Regions from separate parts of the Paenibacillus sp. FSL R7-0272 genome, predicted to be linked through region 1. Evidence: riboswitches for the same ligand, from Rfam matches in the RefSeq annotation. Region 1 holds a riboswitch; each other region holds the start of a gene.
What was found. A riboswitch is a leader RNA that binds a small molecule or an ion and turns the genes downstream of it on or off. The one in region 1 is predicted to bind thiamine pyrophosphate.

Region 1 (3,146 bases):
AACTGCAGCGCGCGGTGGACCGCTTCCGCATCCCATCTACGCATCAGCGGCACCCCGCTGTCTGCGCTGGTACGCAAAGTGATTCGTTGGCCCGTGCCCGGTCCCGAATCCCAGCTCATCTTCAATGGCTGCCTGAATGAATGCTCGCGCGGTCGTAACGGCAGCCAGAATAGGGGCACCCTTCGCCAGTTCCGCCGTAATGGCAGCAGAGAACGTGCAGCCGGTTCCATGGGTATGACGTGTCATAACACGAAGGTTCTCCAAATAATGAAAGGAATGCCCGTCATACAGGATATCGATAACCGTACCGCTTCCCGTATCATGTCCTCCTTTAATCAAGGCATATGTTGAACCCATCTGCACCAATTGCTTTGCGGCTTCCTCGCGCTCACTCAGGTTCCGAATCGAACTCCCGATAAGTAGTTCGGCTTCGGGAATGTTAGGTGTGATAACCAAAGCAAGAGGTAGCAGATCTTCCACAAGTGCTTGCACAGCCTCCTGCTGGAGCAGAGGTGCACCTCCTTTGGCAACCATCACGGGATCAATAACCAGATTTGACCAGTCGTATTGCTGACATTTTGCCGCAACAAGACGAATAATCTCGGCACTATACAGCATACCTGTCTTGATGGCACGCGGCTGAAAGTCGACTCCCGTTGAATCAAGTTGCTGGGCAATGCCGTCGTAATCAATCGGAAACACGCCTTGAACCCCTGTAGTGTTCTGAGCGGCGATTGCAGTAATGACCGTCATGCCGTATACACCAAGTTCTTGAAAGGTTTTGAGATCTGCCTGAATTCCTGCACCGCCGCCGTTATCAGACCCGGCAATCGTTAACGCTTGAGCAATATTCATCAGACACCTCCACGAATCTGACGGATTTGTGCATGCTCGGAGAACAGCGAAGGTGTAATCTGCGCCAGTTGATTTAACAATTCAATCTGGAAGCTGCCTGGCCCCTGATGAGCCGTTCGTGCTGCAGCCTGTTCAGCAGCTACACCGTAGGTTGAGACGGCTTCCACCACGCTGTTCAGCATGTCGCGCCCCGGCTCGGCAATCGCAGCAAAAGCACCAATGACTGAGCTGAGAAGACAGCCTGCCCCGGTAACTTGGGTGAGCAATGCATGTCCGTTGCTTGTGAGGAAAGTATGATATCCGTCTGTAATAATGTCGTACTGGCCCGTAATAACGACAATACAGTCAAGCTGTTGCGCGGCCTTCTCCGCAATGCTAATCCGATCACCCTCGCCAACCCCGGCGTCCACACCTTTGATATTCCATGGCACACCAATGACATGGGCCACTTCGGCGACATTGCCTCTTAATACGGTAAGACGAAGCTCACGAACCAGCATTTGTACCGTATTGGTGCGATATGTCGTGGCTCCTGCACCAACAGGATCAAGGACAACAGGCACATGATGTGCATTGGCTGATTGTCCGGCTAGACGTATCGCTTGAACGACCTTTTCATCCAATGTGCCGATGTTCAGAACCACCGCACCAGCCATTCGAGCGACGTCAGCGACTTCTTCATGAGCATAGGCCATAAACGGAGAGGCTCCGAGGGCAAGCAGACCATTTGCGGTAAAAGGGGCAACCACAAGGTTGGTAATATTATGAACCAAAGGATTGAGTGAACGTACACGTTCAAGATAAGACATCCAAATGACCTCCTTATTTTCAAATGATGGATATGGTTATGAGCGAGACGACTAGCTGAAATACAAAAAAGCCCCACCCATTTCCGGAGAAATGAACGGAGCTATACGTTTGAACTGAAGTTGATCCCCATCTAGGATAGAGATCCCCTACTGCCAATAAAAGCCGCTCCACTTCCCTCCGCTGGTATAATCCAGATCAGGTTCAAAGGGTCCGAATCGCCGTATTCGTCTCAGCCGCAAGGCTCCCCCAGTGCAAATGTACAAGATATGCAGTTATGTACTCAGCATATATCCATCTTGACTTAATGTAAATAGGGCGAGGATTTAAGCCTTGAAATGGGGATGAAAAATACACTGGACTTTGTTACTGATCCGCTATTCTGATTTACCTTAGCTCGTGAACCCGATATAATGGGGATTGGCTCATATGGCCGTACTACGAATGAGGGCAGGACCGTTGTTCCTCCCGGCAGAATGGGGACCCTGAGTTGAAAACGTTCAAGAAAGTATATATTGAAATTACGAGCATCTGTAATCTGGCATGCAGCTTTTGTCCACAAACGAAGCGAGCCAAAGGATTCATCGACCCTGAAGTCTTTAATAATATATTGGATCAGATCAAACCACACACAAAACATATTTACCTGCACGTCAAAGGGGAACCGCTGCTTCATCCCAAAATTGACCTGTTGCTGGATATGGCTCATGCCAAGGGATTTAAAGTGAACATTACGACCAACGGTACGCTACTGCCAAAGACACAGCATAAATTATTGGGCAAACCTGCACTGAGACAGATGAATTTCTCGCTGCACAGCTTTGACGGCCATGAAGGTTCTACGGATCGTGACGGATACTTGCATAACATCTTGTCTTTTGTTCGAGAAGCGGTGAAACATAACGTCATTGTCTCGTTCCGACTATGGAATCTGACTCAGGATAACTTCACTAATGCTCAGATGAATCGCAATCGGGAGACACTTGAGGTGCTGGAAAAGGAATTCAATCTGGACTTCCGTATTGAAGAAAAGGTGGTTGCGGGTAGTGGCGTGAAAATTGCACCCAACGTATACCTGAATCAGGACCATGAATTCCAATGGCCAAGTCTCGATGCACCTGAAGATGACGGCAAAGGTTTTTGTCATGCATTACGCAGTCAGGCAGCTGTGCTGGTTGATGGAACCGTGGTTCCATGCTGTTTGGATGGAGAAGGTGTCATCAACCTTGGAAACATCCATGAAAAGTCTTTTTCCGATATTGTGGACGGAGAGCGTGCGAACAATCTGGTATACGGTTTTTCTAAAAGGGAAGCTGTAGAAGAACTTTGCCGCAAATGCGGATACCGCCAGCGTTTTGGAGCAGGAGCTTGAGACGGTGTGGCACATCGTAGAATAATTTGTAGTGAATTCAGGCTTGTCTGCTGAAGTATAGATGGAACGTTCTGCGGCCCTATTGTCTGATATCAGACGATAGGGTCTTTTT
Region 2 (3,146 bases), 2.7 Mb from region 1:
AATTGGCCTTGATCGGGATGTTGCAGCTCTCAGTGGTGGACAACGTACGAAAGTCCTGCTTGCAAAATTGTTGTTGGAGAAACCCACTGCCCTTTTGTTGGATGAGCCGACAAACTATCTGGATGTAGAGCATATTGAGTGGCTAACTAGATATTTGAAAGACTACCCATATGCTTTTCTATTGATTTCCCATGATACAGAGTTCATGAATGAAGTGGTTAATGTCATTTATCATCTGGAATTTGCAAAATTGACGCGTTATGCGGCCAACTATGAGAAATTTCTTGAAATGGCGGATATGCAGAAAGCACAGCATATTGATGCCTATGAGAAGCAACAGGAATATATCAAAAAGCAGGAAGATTTCATTCAACGCAACAAAGCTCGAGCTTCGACCTCTGGTCGAGCGAAAAGCCGGGAAAAACAACTTGGAAAGGTCGAGCGAATTGATCGACCAGACGAAGCAGCAAAACCAACATTTAAGTTCAAGGATGCCCGCGCAAGTAGCAAAACCGTTTTTGAAGGTATTGATTTTGAGATCGGTTATACGTATCCATTACTACCTAAGATGACTATGACGATTGAACGTGGGGAAAAGATCGCGATTGTGGGATGCAACGGGGTAGGTAAATCAACACTGCTCAAAACGATCCTGGGTAAAATAGCGCCGATTAGCGGAAAAACGTTTCTTGGTGATTATTTGGAGACGGCATACTTTGAACAGGAAGTGCGAGCCGGGAATATTACACCGATCGATGATGTATGGAACGAGTTTTCACATCTAACACAGAACGAGGTGCGAGGACATCTTGCACGTTGCGGGCTCAAAAATGAGCATATTACTCGTCCGCTTAACATGCTGAGCGGGGGAGAGCAAGCCAAAGTCCGTTTGTGCAAACTGTTGATGCGTGAGAGCAACTGGGTCTTGTTTGATGAGCCGACGAACCATCTGGATGTAACGGCGAAGGCTGAGCTACAGCGGGCGCTGAAGGAATATAAAGGAACCGTTTTACTTGTATCGCACGAACCGGATTTTTATGAAGGCTGGGTCACCAAAACGTGGGATGTAGAAGAGTGGTCCGAAAAAGCACGATGACAAAAAAAACCGGTTGTGGTAATATAGGCTACAACTTCATATGAACACTAGGGGGGCCGCACGATGCGGCTGAGATGGAAGAATGCGATTCCGGACCCTTTGCACCTGATCTGGATCATACCAGCGTAGGGAAGTGGCGCGTTTCAGCGAAAACGATAGTAAATGATTCTTAACGTAAGAACAGGATCTTATTACATCGTGATGCCAAGCGGTTCAATATCAAAATAAACAGTTATAGATTTGACTATCAAACTGTTTAACAGGTATTTGTCAGACGCTTGTGATTGAACTGAACCTTTGTTTATACGCAGCCACTCCCCTACGGGAGTGGCTTTTTTGGTTTTATATTTGTCATTACTACTTCTCCAAGCCTGTAGCTGAAAGGAGCGAGAACGAGATTGCATACCTTGATGTTTGATTATGATGCTCATGAATCAGGTAAAACTTCAACAGACCAGTGGTACAAGCGGACAGATAAATCTGTACCAACGTGTGGACTAGAGCAAGACTTTTTTAAGTTACATGTGATATCTACGAATAAAGCGGAACAGTCAGTCATGTTGAAGGCAGCCAAAGATATATGGCCTTATGTGCATTACATTCATATCCGGGAAAAGCAACTCTCGCAACAGGAATGTTTTAACTGGGCCAAATTGATGGCAGAAGCGGGTGTTCCAGCTTCCCGCATTGTAATCAACGGTGCGAACCTATATTCGTCAGGCCATTTTTATCAAGGGGTACATTGGAGCCAAGATATGCTGGAAAGGGCAAAAGTAATGGTAAAGCCCGAGAACAAGCATGATTTGAGGCTCCGGTTGGGGATATCGGTGCATTCGTTGCATGAAGCGAGAATTGCCGAAGAGTATGGCGCGGATTACCTTTTTTTCGGGCATGTGTACGCAAGTGCAAGCAAACCGGATTCTGTAGCGAGGGGATTAGATGCATTATCGGAAGTGTGCTCCAGTGTCAAGGTACCTGTTATTGCAATTGGGGGGATCCAGCCGGATAACATTCGGGCCGTCAGGTCTGCGGGAGCCAGGGGTGCTGCTGTGATCTCAAGTGTGTTAAAACATGCAAACCCTGCTCATGCTGCTGCGCTTCTTAAACAGGCTGTGGAAGCAGTGAAGTGAATGTTTCTCGATCAAAAAGTTGGAAATGACGCCAACCTAATAAGATCGGAATGTTGTTCAAACAAGGAGATGACAAAATGGTACAGAGAGGACCGAGTCAACCCGAGGAAGTGATCGACTCATCGTGTGAACAAGATAAGTTTAAGCGGCTACCGCTATCCGAAACTTTAACTAAGAAACCAGAAACCTTTCATGCAGAAACAATCATTGTGGGCGGTGGAGTCATAGGCTGTGCGATTGCTTTTGAACTGGCATCCCGAGGTCAGGAAGTACTGCTTGTTGAGCAGTCGGAAATTGCTAGCGGAGCTTCATGTGCAGCTGCCGGCATGCTGGCAGCAGATAGTGAGGATTTTGCTCATCCACTCATGGCACAAGCCGCATATGACAGTAGGGAATTACTTCATAAGCACAAAGAGCAAATATCCGCTTTAACAGGTATGGATCTTGGCTTACGGCGCAACGGATTTATTACACCGTTTCGTTCATACGGTGATCTAAGTAAATACAAGGATAGACGAAATACCACTTCCGGAGTGCAGCAACTTTGGTGGGATCGAAGCATAGTGCAACGAGAAGCGTTGTGGTTGAATCGGGATACGTACGGCGCTTATTACCGATCATTGGAGAGCGAAGTGTTGCCCGTGTCATTGACAAGAGCTTATGCGAGGTCAGCTGAAATGATGGGTGCCCGCATTTTGGAAGGAGTTCAAGATATTCGGCTGATCGTAGATAGGCATGGTGTTCAAGGGATTAAAACGGCTAAGGGAGAGGTGTGTTGCAAACATATCATAATAGCTGCTGGTTTACACGGGGAGCAACTCATGCATCAAGTGGGGGTCGTTTTGCCTTCAAGTCCGGTGAAAGGTGAAATGTTGGCCGTTCGGTTTACTACAGATCAGGCTGGAGGCAGACCCGATCGC
Region 3 (3,146 bases), 290 kb from region 1:
GATGTCGGATACATGCACGCCCCTCCTTTGAGTTTCGGTTGAGGATTAATATGGACAAGATCATAACGATATGAAAAATAGCATATAGGTACTTTTTAGCACGTATTCATGACGATGGCATCCTAATGCTAAAGTCACGCTTTTGATATTTTATCTAAATTCGTTTCTATCTTTATCGTATGTCCCGATATAGTCAAAGTCAATTGATTGGAGGTATTTGTTACGCAATTGTTATATAGTTCTTAAGATGTAGAGGTAACAATTCCATAGTGTGTAAATTACAGGAGATTGGGATGTGCTAATTGGATATCCTTGTTCATTTTTTTGTTTTCAAATCATACTCAAAACGGTTCTTTTTGGTTTACAGATGAGACCGTTTCTCATATAATTTATGTAACCAAGTTTCATGTGATGAAACATGAGGAGGGCATCATGCCATGGAAGACCGCAAATTAACCGTCCGGGCTGTAGAACGGGCGCTGGATATATTATTATGTTTTACCACGCGCAGTGATCTTGGACTCACTGAAATTGCTAGTCAGATCGGTTTGCACAAAAGTACGGTACATCGATTGATGGCTACACTGGAGGATCGGGGGTTCGTGATACGTGATGCGGCAACCGAAAAGTATCGGCTAGGTATTCGGATCTGGGAGCTGTCAGCGCATATGTCACGTAGTGACGATCCTGCAATTTTGCTGTTACCTGCAATGGAGAGGCTGCGTGATCGCTTGGGCGAAACCGTAAGTCTCTACCTTCGTGACGGCGGTGAACGGATTCGGATTCAGGCTGTGCAGAGTGATCAGGCGATTCGGCGGGTTGCACCTGTAGGTGTCAGACTGCCGCTTTCCGTAGGAGCTTCCAGCAAAGTATTAATGGCATTTGCCGCTGATGAGGATCGGGAGGAACTGATGAACGGCCCGGAATGGCCTGTATTTATCGATCCGGCCGTCTATCTGGCACAGATGGAAGACATTCGAGTGAGTGGCTACGCAACCAGCTATGAGGAACGCGAGCCGGGAGCTGCCGCTGTGTCTGTGCCAATTATGGATCGCAGAGGCAACATTGCAGCAGCGCTTTCCGTGTCTGGACCTGTTAGCAGGCTCTCGCAAGAGACATTACATGAGTACGCGCCTGTGTTGAAAGAAGCAGCTGTACAAATGGGACTTATGTTGCCATAGGGGAAGGCTCTTGCATGAAGTTTTGCTCGAAGGGAATTACCTCTCTGGAATATTAAGGTTGAATTTAAGCCCAGATTACGCTACTCTGTAATGGACGACCCAGCGGGGTCGGTTGAATGTCATATTTTAAGTTGAACAGCGGCTTGATTGTCGCAATACGTTTACGTTACTGGGGGAGTCCGAATTGTCCGGACTGAGACGGGATCGCATGAGATCCCGGACCCTTTGCACCTGATCTGGATCATACCAGCGTAGGGAAGTAATCGGCCATATGACCACAGACACCACAGACGTTAACCCGGGATCAATGCTGTATTGCAGCGGGTGGCCCTTGTTGCGTGTATGGTGATGGACATTAGTCGGTTCCTTCGGAACCGGCTTTTTTTATTTACAGCGGCAAGCAGAGATTCAGTTGTTGTGTTTCACCTTGGCAGTGACAGCACAATAATTGCGGCATAGATGCCTGGACTTCTAAGAGAAGTGATCTCGTGTTTCGTGCTCATGCTGATTGTACATAAAAGTTGTCTTTTGGATCATTCTAGCTGCTTATGCAGGGTCAATCCTGCTGTGCTTCTGTGCTCTGCTTTTTCCAGACAGGTGTGGTAAGTCAAAGCTGTCACATTGGTGGACGATATGGGCAAATGAAGATCACAGAGGAGGAAACAGGAGACATGAATACAGGGAACCAAACGGAGCAACAGACGGGAATAGAGGAAACAGGGCGCGATGGTCATCCGGTGGAAAAGAAAACCGGAGCGACTGGAGGGGTACAACCCTTCCCGGGCAGCCGCAAAGTCTACATTCAGGGCTCACGACCGGACATTGCTGTACCGGAGCGTGAAATTGCCCTTCATGATACGAATACCTCCCAAGGGGTGGAGCATAATGAGCCGCTGCGTGTCTACGATACGAGCGGCCCGATGACCGATCCCGAATTCCAGATGGATATTCGGAAGGGATTACCTGCGCTCCGAAATCACTGGATTATGGAGCGTGGTGACGTTGAAGCATATGAGGGCCGCGCAGTGAAGCCGGAGGATAACGGATTGAAGGCGGGAGGACGGAGAGCCGGGGCAGAGGAGTACCCGGGATTCCGCGGTCAACCGCTACGTGCTCAGGCTGGACGCTCTGTCACACAGATGCATTATGCGCGACAGGGCTTGATTACGCCCGAGATGGAGTACGCCGCTATTCGTGAAGGCGTAGAGCCTGAATTCGTGCGGCAGGAGCTGGCGAGCGGCCGGGCTATTCTTCCATCCAACATCAATCACCCGGAGAGTGAGCCGATGCTGATTGGGCGTCATTTTCACGTGAAGATCAACGCCAACATAGGTAATTCCGCTGTATCTTCCTCCATCGAGGAGGAGGTGGAGAAGATGACCTGGGCTGTTCGCTGGGGATCGGATACGGTAATGGATCTCTCCACAGGCAAAGACATTCATACCACACGGGAATGGATCATCCGTAACTCCCCAGTGCCGATTGGTACGGTGCCGCTCTATCAGGCGCTGGAGAAGGTAAATGGCGAGGCGGAGGCCCTCACTTGGGAGTTGTACCGGGATACGCTGATTGAACAGGCGGAGCAGGGCGTGGACTATTTTACAATTCATGCGGGTGTGTTGCTCCGATATATTCCGATGACAGCGAAACGGATGACGGGAATAGTGTCTAGAGGCGGGTCCATTATGGCGGCGTGGTGCCTGGCACATCATCAGGAGAACTTTTTGTACACCCATTTTGAAGAAATCTGCGAGATTATGAAAAGGTATGACGTTGCTTTCTCCCTCGGGGACGGACTGCGTCCAGGTAGCATCTACGATGCCAACGATGAAGCACAGATGGCGGAGCTCGCCACACTTGGGGAATTAACGCAGATTGCATGGAAGCATGATGTGCAGGTGATGATTGAGGGGCCGGGACATGTGCCGATGCACAAGATCAAGGAGAATGTGGATTTGCAGATGG
Region 4 (3,146 bases), 520 kb from region 1:
CGTATCTTTCCAAAGCTGGATCAAGTACAATTGAAATAACTTCTAAAACACCAAGGGGTGAATTTATGTTTTTCTTCATCATCTTTCTGTTGATTAGTTTATTCGGACTCGTCTTTGGAATCAGAGCCCTGCTCATACCGAATTCCTGGCCTTTCAACCGGAATAAAGACGAGTTAATACTTTCCGACATCATACGTATTAAATTCAGAGGTATTTTCCTTCTTGCAATTAGTATCGTCATGGCTTTAGCTTCCATTAAACAATTAGTCGAGTAACCGTTTTTTCAAATATATATGAGTTGTCCTATATAACAGTTCAGACTATGGTAAATTAAGCTGTCGAGGGGAGAAGATATTGCATGAATATGGACCCAAACCATCTGAATTCATCCGAGGGCGAAGCCGCCAAACAAAGAGCAGATGAACTTGCCCGCCAAGCCCAGCGAGGTTCATGGTTGAGCGGAGTTTTCACTACGATCATTATTGCTGCTGTGATTATTGGTATTTTGTTTTGGATCGCTTACGCTAGAACTTCTTAAACCACAGGATTGCCCAGGAAATACTTTTGTTATGATGGATAACGATACGATGATTTAAACCGACACAACGGCTACTGGTCCCTTGAACAACTTGCCAAATACATAACGCACTAGCGGCCCGAGTACAATCAACTGATAAGGCAATGCCAGACCGAAGTTACGTACAATCGTATGAAGATACGCATTGATTACGGAATCTCCTTCTAGCTGACCTGCAGTATAGGCTGTAATGATGCCATATAAAGACATGAGCAAAACCATGCCGATTACCATGAAAAAGGACATCGTAACTACACCTCTAATTTTACTCGACCTCGCAAATGAGAAGGAAAATGTAATTTTTCTCGCTATCGGTCCCACGATGAACGATTCCACCAAAAAGGCGATGGCAAAACAGATCACAAATTGGAGCAATAGCTGCGGCACGGACATCTGACTTAACATCCCCGTATGCCATAAATTGAAGGTCATCATCACTACGACCATTCCTGTACACATCATAAGTCCAAAAATCACTTGTTGTTTCTTGTTTACTGGCAATACACTCATCCTTTCTGTAACTTGGATCATTATAGACAATCAGGCTACCGTCACATAAGTGAACATTTTGTGAAAATATTTTTAGTCCAACTTATGTAGACACAATCCTGTCACTGGCCTATAATTACACCTAGTAATGCCCGTAACTTCATAGTTTCCCAGGGGAGTCGGAATTGGCCGGCTGAGAGTGTATCCCATCAAGATACTAACCCTTAGACCTGATCTGGATCATGCCAGCGTAGGAATCGGAGTAAATTGCAACGGCACAGCTATAAGCTGAACGCCACTCTCTCACGCCTGCACGCGTCCCGGATTACGGGGCGCTTTTTTTGTTTTCTTTTGCCAGCAGAAACAGAAAAATGACGTTATTCGGATAACCCGCACGTATAAATCCGGCGATTTATGCAAAGGGATTGGATATGAAGCCAAGGAGTACCCCGTGCCATTCGGCCGGACATAACGAAGGAGAGAAACACAATGAAATGGCGTAAAACGATGGGAATGTTACTCATGTGTGTGCTACTGGTTACCGTAGCTGCATGTGGTGGCAAAGAAGCCGCTCCAACAGAGCAGCAAGGTGCGACTGGTTCGGACCAAACCAACCAGGGGAGCGGTACTGCACTGAAAGATGTAAAGGTCGTGCTCGACTGGACTCCAAATACGAATCATACCGGTCTGTATGCAGCGGTGGACCAAGGTTTTTATAAAGCAGCAGGTTTAAACGTGGAGATTGTACAGCCGGGAGCCGGCGGTGCGGATACGATGGTTGCCTCGGGTGAGGTACCGTTTGGCGTCAGTTATCAGGAAAGTGTAACTCAGGCGCGGACGCAGGACGTTCCCCTTGTGTCGATTGCCGCAGTTATTCAGCATAATACATCCGGTTTTGCCGCTCCAGTGGATCGTAAGATCAAATCACCCAAAGACTTTGAAGGTAAAACTTACGGCGGCTGGGGTTCCCCGGTGGAAGAAGCGGTGATGCAATCCATTATGGAGGGCGAAGGTGCTGACGTATCCAAAGTCAAAAAGATTAACATGGGCGATGCCGACTTCTTCACAGCTGTGAAACGGGACATCGACTTTGCGTGGATTTTCTATGCCTGGACGGGAATTGAGGCTGAATTACGCGGAGAACCGATTGACATGTTATATGTAAAAGATTATGCCAAAGCGCTGGATTACTACACCCCTGTACTCGTGACCAATGAACAGACGATTCAGAAAGACCCTGAACTGGTGAAGGCTTTCCTGAAGGCCACTTCTGAAGGATATCAATATGCGATTGATCACCCTGAAGAAGCAGCGAACATTTTGATCAAAGCTGTTCCCGATTTGGACAAAGAATTAGTACTCGCAAGCCAAAAGTGGCTCAGCCCGAAATACAAAGATGATGCCCCGCGCTGGGGTGAACAAAAGGAAGAGGTATGGAAGAACTACACCGACTGGATGTTCAGCAAAAAACTGCTGGATAAAGAGATCGATGTAACGAAAGCCTACACGAACGAATTTTTACCACAGTAATATTAAATCTAACTGTAACCATGAACCTTGATATTTACACGTTTTGAACGAAGAGGGCAGAAAAAAATTGAAGAAGTCAACGCTTATAAGGTTTTCTAAGGAAAACCACCTCATAAGCGCGCTTTCTCTTGAATTTTTTCCACAGCTTAATGGATAAGTTGAATTTTTTGTACACAAGAAACGGAGAGGACAGAAAAAACCTGAAAAAGCGGAGCTAAAAGCTTTCTGAAAGAAAGCTAGCATCGGAAGCATACGCTTCGCCTTTATCACCGGATTTTCCCCTTTGGAAAAGGGAATCAAAAAATCTGGGGATAACAGCGATTGGAAGGTTATTCTGTCATCGGAGTGTTACAGTGTACAACGACCATATCTACTTATCCACCCACACCCGAAAGGAGCATTGATTTCTTATGGCAAGTACATTACTCAGTATTCAGGTTATTCCCAAAACACCGAACGGCGAGAACTCCTATCCATACGTAGACCGTGCCATCGAAGTGATTCAGCAATCCGGCCTGAAATATCAGGTCAATGCGCTAGATACCACCAT

Region 2: another riboswitch for thiamine pyrophosphate. It lies ahead of MKY23_RS16390 (thiamine phosphate synthase); the one in region 1 lies ahead of thiM (hydroxyethylthiazole kinase).
Region 3: another riboswitch for thiamine pyrophosphate. It lies ahead of thiC (phosphomethylpyrimidine synthase ThiC); the one in region 1 lies ahead of thiM (hydroxyethylthiazole kinase).
Region 4: another riboswitch for thiamine pyrophosphate. It lies ahead of MKY23_RS02355 (ABC transporter substrate-binding protein); the one in region 1 lies ahead of thiM (hydroxyethylthiazole kinase).

Annotation. Positions count from the first base shown of each region.
Region 1 covers NZ_CP150221.1:1,030,005-1,033,150, forward strand. The annotation lists gene thiE (thiamine phosphate synthase) at 1-44, opposite strand, end outside; gene thiD (bifunctional hydroxymethylpyrimidine kinase/phosphomethylpyrimidine kinase) at 37-855, opposite strand; gene thiM (hydroxyethylthiazole kinase) at 855-1,664, opposite strand; TPP riboswitch at 1,821-1,923, opposite strand; gene MKY23_RS04465 (radical SAM/SPASM domain-containing protein) at 2,153-3,034, shown strand.
Region 2 covers NZ_CP150221.1:3,714,813-3,717,958, reverse strand. The annotation lists gene MKY23_RS16395 (ABC-F family ATP-binding cassette domain-containing protein) at 1-1,096, shown strand, start outside; TPP riboswitch at 1,136-1,245, shown strand; gene MKY23_RS16390 (thiamine phosphate synthase) at 1,495-2,226, shown strand; gene thiO (glycine oxidase ThiO) at 2,304-3,146, shown strand, end outside.
Region 3 covers NZ_CP150221.1:738,793-741,938, forward strand. The annotation lists gene MKY23_RS03375 (alpha/beta fold hydrolase) at 1-14, opposite strand, end outside; gene MKY23_RS03380 (IclR family transcriptional regulator) at 438-1,181, shown strand; TPP riboswitch at 1,343-1,456, shown strand; gene thiC (phosphomethylpyrimidine synthase ThiC) at 1,853-3,146, shown strand, end outside.
Region 4 covers NZ_CP150221.1:509,479-512,624, reverse strand. The annotation lists gene MKY23_RS02365 (hypothetical protein) at 359-538, shown strand; gene MKY23_RS02360 (hypothetical protein) at 593-1,087, opposite strand; TPP riboswitch at 1,229-1,341, shown strand; gene MKY23_RS02355 (ABC transporter substrate-binding protein) at 1,556-2,596, shown strand; gene MKY23_RS02350 (MTH1187 family thiamine-binding protein) at 3,007-3,146, shown strand, end outside.